DNA from 4 places in the Desulfosporosinus sp. Tol-M2 genome. Region 2 is predicted to be linked to each of the others. Evidence: riboswitches for the same ligand, from Rfam matches in the RefSeq annotation. Region 2 holds a riboswitch; each other region holds the start of a gene.
The links. Region 2 has a riboswitch for molybdenum cofactor ahead of AC6I5A_RS14395 (sulfide/dihydroorotate dehydrogenase-like FAD/NAD-binding protein). Riboswitches for the same ligand answer to the same signal wherever they lie in the genome.
Positions count from the first base shown of each region.

Region 1 (3,094 bases), on a different contig from region 2:
TAAGTTAACCATGGATACTTATCTTTCAAGTCCGATACTTACTCCTGATACGTCGGGTAATTCTGTTGGTCAGGATATAGATGTCTATTTTGATCCCTATGATTATATGAATTGGGTAACCTATATTACCGATGTGAAAGTTGATAATGTTTCTCTTAATGTGAGCCAATGTAAAGTAACCTGGGGATCAATCCATATTGACGGCAGGGTCTTTACTAAAGCCGGTACTTACACAATTACGGTCAGCTCAGGTGTACCGAGACAATTACATTTCTTAGATACCAGCTTCCAGCAGGATATCGTTGCAGGGGCCTTTACTCAGACGATCTTGAGAGCGCAAAGTCTCGATAATTACCTGGGTAAAGATATAACTTTAACCTTTGCCGATAATCAGACCTGGCGGGAAGCTGTCAGCGGAATATATCTCAACGGAGAGAGCATAGACAGCAGTCTCTATTCTATTAGTGAAGGCCAGATTAAACTTGACAACAAGGTATTTAGTGCTGCAGGTACGTATACGATCACCGTTAAGGCTATCGGTTTTGATGATGGAAGTGTAACTCAATTAATCGCTCCGGCAGCTGTTAACCTGGTTCCGAATGTTTGTGAAGACAATACGGACACTATGGTAAGCAGAGCCCTTGATCTAGCTTTCTCAGATAATGCGGCCTGGCGGACAGCTATCGTTGGCATCACCTATTATTTAGGTACCGGAGAAGATCAAACCACCGAATATGTAGTATCCGCCGACAAGTATACTATTGAAGCCGGCAATATCCACATCGAGCCCAATGTATTTCCAGGCTTGGTATATATCCATATCAAGGCTACCGGATACTGTGATGCGGTTGTCAGACAGAGCCTTTACACAGGAGAAGGAACGCCATTGAATCCGCCGACTCTGACTGGCGACACCACCAATAATGTATTGGGCCAGGTAATCGAGATCGCCTTCCATGACGCGGATTGGCGCAAGTATATCTCGAATATGGCTGTGAACAACACTTCTTTGACTTCTGATCAATATACGGTAAGTGCCGGTAAGATAAGTATTAATGGTAATGCTTTTAGCAAGTCAGGTACGTATACAATTACTATTAGTGCGGCAAACCTGTATGATTTTACCTATGGGGATAAATATTACCTTGACGCCAGTGTCAGTCAAACGATACTCGCGCCAAAATATACTTTGGCAGTAGTTCCGGATAACGTTTATACTCCGTCGGTTGTAAACGGAGTCACTTCTATGACTGTGAACAGCAATATAAGCGGATTCAAGTATTTTACCGTTAATACTACGCCAGTAAATGCCTATTATACGAAACCGATGGTGGTGTTTGTCCAGATCAGGAACAACAGTCAGATTGCCATCAGTGCGACATCCGTGGCATCTGCTGAATCAGACAATGCCGTCGCCGGCTTCAGCGTCAAACCCGGCGATCTGATTAAGGCCTACATTGTGGACAGATTGACTAACGATATAAATATTAACCCGGTTGTCCTTCAATAAAGCAAAATTAAATAAGAATCCGAATCTAAAGGCCTGTGGCCCTAAGCTATGGCCTTTGGATCTGGGTGTTCCGGGAAACTGGTGCACCTCCCATTGCGGAAAGGATTGCCAGTGTGTAATAAAAGCCAGGCTTTGCGTTTTCGCAACTACCTGGCTTTTAATTAATAAAAAATAAATCTAAGGAGGTGGTGGCTGTTATAATTTGACGCACTAACCTCGAAAAGGAGATGATATTAATTATTGAAATTTTGTTAAAATGTTAATAAAAAAGATGATGCCACTGGGGCATCAAAAAACAAATACAACAAAGGTATTTTATAACTAATTAAGAAACAGTCAAAATAAGAAATAAGAACCAACCAAAAATCAATGCAAATTTATTGTAGGAGGTCAATTATATGCTTAATAAAATATCCAGCAGTAAAAGCTGGAAGTACGTTTCTGTAATTATTATCCTGGGGCTGTTACTGAGTCTTACTGTGCAGAGTGCTTTTGCGCTAAACGCGGCAACCAATAAGGCGATCAATGTTCTTGGCTACCAACTGCTTGACAACACTTCCCCCACAGCCGACCAGTTAAAGGTTTACTTAGATAAGAACATGAGTATTGATGGTTCCGACTATCAATTTACAGTTTATGACAGCAGCAATACCGAAATTGACATTAGCAATATATCTTCTGCTTCAGGAAGCGGCGTATCATCCTCTGAATTTCCTTCGCCTATAACATTGCCCAATGGATGTACCGCTACATTGACTTTCGAATCTCAGCTAACAACTGATACCCAATATACAGTAACTGTCAGCAGAGTGATCCGGGCAAACAATAACTTAAATGTTGGAGAATTCCTGGTAGACTCAAGCGGTAATAAGTGCGACAGGATGTTCAAATTCAAAACTAAAAATAGTTCAAACGAGTACACAGGTACTCCCTATATCAGCGAGATGCCTTGGGACAATACCTCCTCCAATAAAGTTCCCGTTGAAGGTAATATCGGTTTTATCGTGGACAGGCCTATCGAAAATAATCATGATAGTGTTCTTTCAGGTATGACTCTAAAGGAAGGCGTTGACTCAGTTGTGGGGACCGATTGTTTCCCCGCTATGTGCGTTGCTACTCATACAGGCTTCTTCTTCCCCATGACTTATGGTGGAACTGATTCATCTGTTCATAACCTGCGATATGGCATAACATATGCGTTTGGTGTACCGCAGCTAGTTGATAATGATAGTAATACCAGAGGTGCTAGCACTGTTGATTTTTCGACTACTGCTTCTGATATCCCCGCAAAATTTCTCTACGCTCCGACATTTAGTTCCGGAACCCTTTCCTGGACTGGTGTAACTGGTGCTAACCATTACCATATCTATGTGGATACCAGCAAGTACTGGGGCAATTACAGTACTCCTGATTATGCCACCACAGATTCCAGTACTTCAATTAGCTTTACTCCGACCAGCGGTACTTATGTCCGTATAGAAGCGGTAGACTCCAACGGTAACTGTAACGGATTATCTAATTATTTAGCCCAATAAGCTCCTATAACAGCTTTTAAAAACAATTAATTATACCTCAAGCGAAGTT
Region 1 is NZ_JCAIJG010000005.1:4,871-7,964, reverse strand. Features, by position in the region: gene AC6I5A_RS00150 (DUF1533 domain-containing protein) at 1-1,510, shown strand, start outside; molybdenum cofactor riboswitch at 1,516-1,632, shown strand; gene AC6I5A_RS00145 (hypothetical protein) at 1,909-3,045, shown strand.
Region 1: another riboswitch for molybdenum cofactor. It lies ahead of AC6I5A_RS00145 (hypothetical protein); the one in region 2 lies ahead of AC6I5A_RS14395 (sulfide/dihydroorotate dehydrogenase-like FAD/NAD-binding protein).

Region 2 (3,094 bases):
GCTCTTACTGGGATTACTTTTGTTTGTGCGTCCGCGCAGAAGTTCGGTTCGTACGTTTCAAACGTCTTCCAAAGGGGGAAATGTCCGAATTTCTCAGGATGCCCTGCAGGAGATTATTGCGCGAAGTGCAATGGCGCTGCCGGGTGTGTTGCATGTTAAATCGAACCTTAGAGAACGGGAAACTGGTCTTCAGATAATGGTCTCTTGCCAATTTGAGCAGGGCGAACGAATTCCAATAACGTCCGAAGAACTTCAAGCAAAGGTCAAGGCGGATGTCGAACTTTATACAGGAATTATGGTAACAGAGGTGAAAGTGCTGGTGCTAAGTTTGGATAAGGCCCATTTGACACGCGTCCGATGAGTGAGTTCTGGTCGAAAATTGGAGAGAAAATCTCCAGGTTTTTAGTATGGGTCATTGACAATCATCCGGGCAAATTCATCGGAACGTCAATAGGTTTAGTTCTGGGTTTGCTAATGGTGACTCTTGGCTTTTGGCGCACACTGGTCTTGGCCTTGTTTGCTATTCTGGGATTTGTGTTAGGAAAACGCCAGGATGATTATAAATTTATTACAACTTGGTTAGAAAAAAACTTGAAAAAGTACTAGGAGGAATTTCCTTGAGTCGAAGATTAGCCCGTGAAACAGCCCTGCAAGTGCTTTTTCAAAGGGACCTGACGAAAGAACCGCTGATTACATCCGAGGAAGTTCAACATTGGGCAACGGAATTTGTAGTCCCCGAGGCCAGTAGAAAGTTTGCTCAGGAATTAGTCGACGGAACGATAGCACATCTGGTTGAAATAGATAATATGATTACTTCATTTGCTCAGGATTGGACCATTAGCCGTATGGCGAACGTGGATCGGAATGTGATGCGTTTAGCAACGTATGAGGTTCTTTTCTGTCCGGACATTCCAGGACGAGTCAGTCTAAATGAAGCGATCGAATTAGCAAAGCGCTTTGGGGGCGAGGAATCGGCAAAGTTCGTAAACGGAATTCTTGACGGTATAGTCGCTAGGATTTCGAAACTAGAACGAAAAGAGCCTATAGGCAAGTAATTGTATGGGCTCTTTTATTAATTCACAGATAATCTTCAGTTACAATTTCTGATCCCAAGGGATTAAATGCGACAAGATTTTATTGCTATTACGAAAAATGTAATCTATAATAAAACAAGTGTTATATTTTCTCCAAGCTGACTTGTCTGGGTGCATTGCATATGATAATCGGCCAATGGGTTCTATTAGAAATGATAGGGCCTTCCGTGTTGAGAAGGAGAAATATGAGATGACTTTTTGTTATGTTTTTTTGCGACCTAAGGTTATCTTAAAAAGAGAGCTTAGGTTTTCCCTTGTTGAGTCAAAATTATCAAGATATAGGGGAGAAGTTAAATGTATGACGTAGTTAAAAAAAGACTACTGGCACCGACAATTGTCTTGCTGGAAGTTGACGCACCGGCTGTGGCGGCCAAAGTTGAGCCTGGACAATTTGTTATTGTGCGGGTAGATGAGTTGGGTGAACGCATTCCGCTTACAGTCATGGACTTTGATCGAGAAAAAGGGACCATCACGCTTGTTGTGCAAGATGTGGGATATTCTTCAGCCCTCATTACGCACATGAATGAGGGGGATAAGTTTCAGGATTTCGTGGGTCCGTTAGGTGTTGCATCCGAAATTGAAAATTATGGTACGGTTGTGTGCGTCGGAGGAGGTCTGGGAAATGCCCCCATTTATCCGATTGCCCGGGCTTTAAAAGCTGCCGGGAATTATGTGATTTCCGTCTTAGGTTCACGGAGTGCGGATCTTTTGATTTTAGAAGAAGAAATGCGTGCCGTGAGTAACGAAGTTGTGATTGCCACGGACGATGGCAGTAGGGGTGTTAAAGGGTTTGTGACAGACGGGCTGGCTCAGGTTTTAGACCAAGGACATCAGGTTAAGGTGATTTGGGCAATTGGCCCCATGGTCATGATGCGAGCAGTTGTGAATTATACCCGGCCAAAGGGCATCAAAACGATTGTCAGCATGAATCCAATTATGGTTGACGGGACTGGAATGTGTGGTGCTTGTCGGGTTAGTGTAGGCAATGAAACCAAATTTGCCTGTGTGGATGGACCGGAATTCGATGGACATCTAGTGGATTTTGATTTAGCTATGCAACGTTTAACCTTTTATAGGGACGAAGAGAATCGGGCTAAGGCTCGGCTGGAATGTGACCGCGAAGGAGGGCATCACTAATGGCGGAGAATGTTGAGAAGACCAGGAAAGTGATCATCCCTCGTCATGAAATGCCCTGTCAAGAGCCTCAGGTCAGGGCGCATAACTTCGATGAAGTAGCCCTGGGCTATACACAGGAAACGGCTGTGGAAGAAGCAAAGCGCTGTTTACGCTGTAAGAAACCTTTATGCATTACGGGATGTCCTGTCGGAGTTCTCATTCCGGAGTTTATTGAAAAGATTACGGAAGAGGATTTTCTGGAAGCCGGCAAGGTCCTGAAAATTAAGAATTCCTTGCCCGCCGTTTGTGGTCGGGTTTGTCCCCAGGAAAATCAATGCGAAATAAAATGTATTCTGGGAAAAAAAGGGGAGCCCGTGGCTATCGGCAGGTTAGAGCGTTTTGTAGCCGACTATGATATGAAATTTGGCGAATCTACGTTTGAGAAACCGGTACCGACCGGTAAACGTGTCGCTATTATCGGGGGAGGACCTTCCGGATTGGCGTGTGCCGGTGATTTGGCAAAAGCTGGGCATGGAGTGACGATATTTGAAGCGCTGCACGTTGCCGGGGGCGTTTTGATGTACGGGATTCCGCAGTTCCGTTTGCCGAAGGAAATTGTGCAGACGGAGATAGCCAACCTGAAACAAATGGGGGTTGAAATTCTCACGAATCAAGTGGTCGGCAAAATTACTTCCGTGGATGAACTGCTGGGTAACGGATACGAGGCCGTGTTTATCGGTACAGGTGCCGGACTGCCCTACTTTATGGATATCCCTGGAGAAAACCTTAATGGGGTATATTCCGCGAACGAATTTTTAACCCGGACTAATTTGATGAAGGGTTACAAGTTCCCTGACTATGCAACCCCGGTTAAGGTAGGGAAA
Region 2 is NZ_JCAIJG010000201.1:25,181-28,274, forward strand. Features, by position in the region: gene amaP (alkaline shock response membrane anchor protein AmaP) at 1-361, shown strand, start outside; gene AC6I5A_RS14385 (DUF2273 domain-containing protein) at 358-606, shown strand; gene nusB (transcription antitermination factor NusB) at 618-1,055, shown strand; molybdenum cofactor riboswitch at 1,174-1,291, shown strand; gene AC6I5A_RS14395 (sulfide/dihydroorotate dehydrogenase-like FAD/NAD-binding protein) at 1,389-2,231, shown strand; gene gltA (NADPH-dependent glutamate synthase) at 2,231-3,094, shown strand, end outside.

Region 3 (3,094 bases), on a different contig from region 2:
ATCTCCTTCCAGACCAAAGTTGACTTTCAAAATTCCTTCGCCTACATTCTTTTTGCGCATTCCTTTTTTTTCACTCGTACAAACCGCAATTATTTTACCCATTATATAAAATCTCACCCTTTCATCTCATCAGTGGTCATCGAATAAAAAAAACTTGGTTTATGAAACATAGCTTTGTAAATGTTAGCAGAACTTATCCAAGGACTGACGCAATTTTCAAAATTCGGACTACGAATCATGCACTTCGAACTTCGAACTTCTATAATGTCCGCTTTTTCCCCCTTGCTTTTCAACTAGATAGATATCCCCAATTGTCATTGTTTTATCTATTGCTTTACACATATCGTAGATCGTTAACGCTGCAACACTGACCGCCGTCAGGGCTTCCATTTCAATCCCGGTTTTTCCATTGACTTTTACTATCGCTTCAATATTTACCTCACCGGGTTCCACTAAGTTAAACCTAAGCTTAGCCCCTGTGATCAGGAGCGGATGACACATAGGAATTATCTGGGATGTCTGCTTTGCCGCCATAATCCCCGCAACTTGAGCCACCGCCAAAACGTCGCCTTTGGCGATTAGCCCAGAGCGAATGCGCTCAAAAGTCTCTGCTTTCATCGTAATTCTCCCTCGAGCAACTGCCATACGGGCCGTTTCAGCCTTATCGCTGACATCAACCATTCGGGCGCGCCCTTCTTCATCAAAATGGGTTAAATCCACTTTTTACCCTCCAATCTGAGACATGACACGTTGACCTTGCAATGCTTCGTCATTCATATGATGCTTTGCGGGTTTATGCCAAACTGCTTGGGCAAAAAGATCCCTTAAAATTTCGTCCGAGGTTCCATTTCGTAGGGCATCACGCAGACTCACTTCATTTTTGCTATGCAAGCAAGGGCGCAATTTTCCATCCGCCGTTAAGCGTACACGATTGCATGTATCGCAAAAATGACGACTCATGGCGCTAATAAAGCCAATGCTACCCTTAAAACCCCTTGGTTGAACATACTCTGCCGGTCCCCCACCCAAGATCCCCTGAGTTAGAATGTTCTCTTTTAGTCCTAAGAGCTCTTTCATTTCTTGAATTGGAACAAAATCAGCCCGTTGCTTAGAACTAATGCCAATTGGCATCAGTTCGATGAAACGGACATGGAGCGGATATTGTTTTGCTAACTTCAAAAAGTTCGGCAACTCGTCCGTATTAACCCCCCGGACGACCACGACATTGATTTTTACCGGATCTAGGCCAGCCTCAAGCGAGCGAAAGACTCCCTGAATTACACTGGAAACCTCTCCCACACGAGTGATAGCTCGAAAACGCTCTGAGTCCATAGTATCCAAGCTGATGTTCACTCGCTGAACGCCTGCTGCTTTTAAATCGAAGGCCATTTTCGGGAGTAACAATCCATTGGTAGTTATCATGAAGTCCTCGACCCCTGGAATTATGGCGCCCTCCCGCAGAAAGTCCAAAATTCCTTTACGTACTAAGGGTTCTCCCCCTGTGATACGAAAGCGACGAAACCCTAATTGCGTACTGATCCTCATTAGTCGAAGAATTTCTTCAAAGGAAAGAATAGAATCATGCGGCATCCACTGCACTCCTTCAACTGGCATACAGTATATACAGCGTAGATTACAGCGATCTGTCACTGATATTCTCAGATATTCGATTTTTCTTTGAAATTGATCCAGCATAAAAATCCTCTTTTCAAGATTAAATTTGGTAAAAAACTTAACCAGTTGAAATAAAAAAACCCGCGGTCTGTAAACAACCGGAGGATTCAATCCACCTGTCGACAGACTCCTTTCCAGCAGGAGATATTACAGTTTCCCATAATACCCGAGTGCCTTTAAGCACTTGTCTGGTCACCATAGCTTCTGCTTTAGGTAAACCAGCTTTGGAGCAATGACAAAATATTTAATTTTTTTCAGTTAAATTCCTTTTTCTTTATATAGAGGTAATTCGCGATATATTGCATTATTCTTTTTTCTCACTACCTAATACATTTTGTCAATTCGGATTAACCTTAATGATCGCCGACCATTCGTCTGGTGTGTTGACGTTATAAAAGACTTTGCTCAAATCAGAGAAGGCTTGAAGTTCTTTTTCTTTCACATACCGTACAGAACAAGTTGGGTAAAAATCAATAATCTTGAAGTGACCCGCCTCGAGATTATTTTGGATTATGGGAATACAACGTCGATGGTAAAAGGCATGTAACGGATGGAAGCCATCTTGAAGCTGCGGAACAACAACATCATACTCCGAAATCCACGTCGCCAAAAACCGGATAAGCTCAACACTTAGAAACGGCATATCACAGGCTACAAAAAAAACCTCATCATAAGTAGCCGCTTTTAAACCCTGATAAAGTCCTTCTAAAGGACCTCGACCAGGAATCTCATCTAGAATAACCTGTACTTCGTAGCCTACATACAGTTCAGGCTTGTTGCTGCTAATTAAAACTTCTGTAAACACGGTTTGCAAAACAGCTAGACTCTGCTCCACTAAGGGTCTTCCTTCCAGTTCCAGGAAGGCCTTATCTTTTTTCATTCGCGAGCTTTTTCCGCCTGCTAGCAAAATACCCGTCGCCTTCAACTTTGGAAGTTGTTTCCCGGAGTTCTGCAGTGAATTAGTAATTTTTGAAGACCCCCTCGTATTCAACAGACAAAAACGGGTTAAACCCGTTCCCCCCAACGGTTACGGGTACCCCGTTCGCATCGGTATCCGTTCTCTTTTCTTTATAAGTATTAGGAACTAGAATATTTCTCAGTAATAAAATTCCTTTACCCGAAGGAACTGCATGGCGAGTGCACAGTACTGTCAAAGGGGTGCAGTGTAGCTAATCACATCTTGATGTTTTATAACTCTCCACCCTAATCCTGTTTGATTTTTATTTACGACCAACTATTCTGCCTTAAATGTACCACATCAGACTTTCCCTGTCACTTTGGGAAATTCTGACAACATAGCAAGCCAATTTCCCCAAGAGAAAAATCCAAATATTTTATAAAACATTCAATATTTACACTTCTACCCTTTTAGTTATATACTGGACACAGATCTTATTAAACCAAGTTTGTAATGCATACG
Region 3 is NZ_JCAIJG010000157.1:3,296-6,389, forward strand. Features, by position in the region: gene AC6I5A_RS12080 (MOSC domain-containing protein) at 1-102, opposite strand, end outside; gene moaC (cyclic pyranopterin monophosphate synthase MoaC) at 229-720, opposite strand; gene moaA (GTP 3',8-cyclase MoaA) at 724-1,695, opposite strand; molybdenum cofactor riboswitch at 1,786-1,916, opposite strand; gene mobA (molybdenum cofactor guanylyltransferase) at 2,012-2,599, opposite strand.
Region 3: another riboswitch for molybdenum cofactor. It lies ahead of moaA (GTP 3',8-cyclase MoaA); the one in region 2 lies ahead of AC6I5A_RS14395 (sulfide/dihydroorotate dehydrogenase-like FAD/NAD-binding protein).

Region 4 (3,094 bases), on a different contig from region 2:
GCGTCCCGCCCAGAAATGAACAGCAGTGGATTCCGGGATGTTGATATCGTGCTGACCACGCGGGAAGTTGGCCGCCTGTTCCGGATGAGCGGTATTGACTTTACGAAGCTGGCGCCCGCTCCCTTCTCCCCCTGGATGGGCGAATATACCGGCGCTGCCGTTATATTTGGAGCCACCGGCGGGGTTATGGAAGCTGCCCTGCGCACAGTTTACGAAGTAGTGATGGGAGAAACTCTTCCGGACGTTAACTTTACCGTAACCCGTGGTTTTGAAGGAATTAAGGAAGCTGCGGTTGATCTCAAAGGGACAGTGGTAAAAGTAGCTATTGCGCATGGCCTTGGCAATGCCAGAAAACTCATGGATCAGGTTCGACGCGGCGAATCCCCTTATCACTTCATTGAAATCATGGCCTGCCCGGGTGGCTGCATCGGCGGCGGCGGACAACCGATAACCAAAGCCAATGCCAAACGTGTCCAGCGGATTGATGCTATCTATGTCGAAGACGAAGCAATGGAGGTTCGGAAGTCACATTTGAATACGGAAGTAGCCAAGCTTTATGAAGACTTCCTGATTGAACCCCTGGGACACAAATCTCATGAGTTATTGCATACGCACTACCACGCTAAGAACAAAAAGTTCCTGTAACTGATGTTTGGGTTTGCAGAAAGGTCCATGCGGCTGCTCTGCAAGCACTCTAACTTATAAATTTTACCCTGATAACAAGGTTATTGCTGAGTTAAAGGGGTCATCATCTTAAAAATCATGATATTTTGACCGCTTACTCTATTATTTCAGGGTAAGCGTTTTTTCAGTTAATCTACGAAAGGCAATTCGTATAAATCAGTTTTTCTTTGACTGTGAGTCATAATGTTCTTGCAAGTTAATCTCAATAAAGCTATAATCAGTTATAGGTTGTTTATGCATGTTTACTAAGGATTACCTATGTTTATGGCACGTTTATCGCACACAAAAACTTAATTAATCCTATCTCCGAGCCGGATCAACCTAATGAGTAATCTATGGTAACCGGCCAGGGCTTAAAGCCCTCGGGGTGTACCTGGAAACGGGTATGCCTTCACTATTGAAAAGGAGGTGACCAGGCCAGTTAGGCTTTTTTGGCGTGGCTTCACTTTCTGTAGGTGGAGTCTTTTCTATTTATATTTATGATTCACAAAACTTAATTAATCCTATCTCCGAGCCGGATCAACCTAATGAGTAATCTATGGTAACCGGCCAGGGCTTAAAGCCCTCGGGGTGTACCTGGAAACGGGTATGCCTTCACTATTGAAAAGGAGGTGACCAGGCCAGTTAGGCTTTTTTTGGCATGGCTTCACTTTCTGAAGGTGGAGTCTTTTCTATTATGAGCTGATTGATGCAGGTAATGTATGTGAATAAATTGGTGAAGGTACTTGGTGTATAAGGATACACTTATACATAAATATAAGTGTGGTTATAATAAGATTTAATCGCTTTTTTCAAATTACCAAGAGAATGCTTTCTAAATTATGTTTTTAGGAGGGTGAATAGTGAATTCTGTAGCAGCTGAAGGTATTATAAGTGTTACTGCCCTATGCAAGTCCTGTGATCACTGTACTCCAATATGTCCTACGGGTGCCATAACCGGAAAACTTGGCGAACAACATCATATTGATCAAAAAAAATGCATCAATTGCGGGCAGTGCCTGATTAACTGCCCATCCGGAATAATCAAAGACCAGAGTATGATCGCAGAAATAAAGGCAGCTTTAACTGATCCGAAAAAATTTGTAGTAGTTCAAACTGCGCCGGCAGTCAGGGTAGCTTTAGGTGAAGAATTTGGCAAGGAGCCGGGGTATAATGCCAAAGGTAAAATGTTTGCTTCTTTAAGAAAATTAGGTTTTGATAAAGTCTACGACACGGAATTTACTGCGGACTTAACAATTATGGAAGAAGGCACTGAGTTAATTAATCGGGTATTTAAAGCAGTAGGACAACCCGGTTACGAAGAAAGCGGTCCCTTACCCCAATTTACGAGTTGTTGTCCAGCCTGGATTAAATATGCAGAGGATAATTATCCTAAAATCCTTCCTCATTTGTCAACGGCCAAATCTCCCCAGCAGATGTTTGGAGCATTAGCCAAGACATATTTACCCCAAAAACTGAACATCGATCCTGCCGACGTTTATTCTGTTTCTGTCATGCCTTGTACGGCTAAAAAATATGAGTGCAACCGGCCGGAAATGATCAGCAGCGGCCACCAGGATGTGGATGCGGTAATAACGACTCGCGAACTGGCCCAGATGATTAAGGACGTAGGGATAGATTTTAATATCCTGGTAGATGAACAAGCAGATTCTTTTATCGGTCAATCCACCGGTGCGGCTACGATTTTTGGTGTGACCGGAGGTGTGATGGAAGCGGCGCTGCGTACCGCTTATGAGTTATTGAGTGGGCAAACTTTGGATAAAATTGAATTAAAAGCTGTACGCGGACTGGCTCCGGTTCGAGAAGCTACAGTTCCGGTGCCAATCAAAGCTTTGGGGAATACAGTTTTCCCGGTGAAAGTTGCCATAATAACCGGAACTAAACATGTAGGCCAGGTAATTGAAGATGTATTGGCAGGAAAACTCGACTATCATTTTATCGAAGTTATGAATTGCCCGGGTGGGTGTATTAACGGTGGTGGGCAACCGATCCGGCGGGATGCCTAATAAAAATAAAAAGGAGAAATAACGATGACATTATTTCATGAAAAAGAAGGCATAAACAGGCGGCAGTTTCTAAAAGGAACAGTCGCGTTGGCAGTGGTTGCAGCCTTTTCCGGTCTGTTTATGAAACTGGGGTTCAGCAGCGCCAAAACCAGTACTGATTATATTGCCCAAAGATCAGCCGGGTTATATTCCTTGGATGAAAAGATGACCATTCGTAAGTCGCACCTGAATCCTGAAGTTCAGCAATTATACAAGGAATTCTTATCACCGGGAGAAGTAAAACCGCTGAGCAGCAAGTCTCATCATTTGCTGCATACGCGCTACGGCAAGGATATTCCCGCATTAATTGAGGAGCTGAATCATCCAAAAGAAGATGTAAAAGCTGTATCATAAAAAGAGATAAG
Region 4 is NZ_JCAIJG010000118.1:27,646-30,739, forward strand. Features, by position in the region: gene AC6I5A_RS09000 (NADH-dependent [FeFe] hydrogenase, group A6) at 1-645, shown strand, start outside; molybdenum cofactor riboswitch at 977-1,108, shown strand; molybdenum cofactor riboswitch at 1,180-1,311, shown strand; gene AC6I5A_RS09005 ([FeFe] hydrogenase, group A) at 1,527-2,690, shown strand; gene AC6I5A_RS09010 (iron hydrogenase small subunit) at 2,715-3,083, shown strand.
Region 4: another riboswitch for molybdenum cofactor. It lies ahead of AC6I5A_RS09005 ([FeFe] hydrogenase, group A); the one in region 2 lies ahead of AC6I5A_RS14395 (sulfide/dihydroorotate dehydrogenase-like FAD/NAD-binding protein).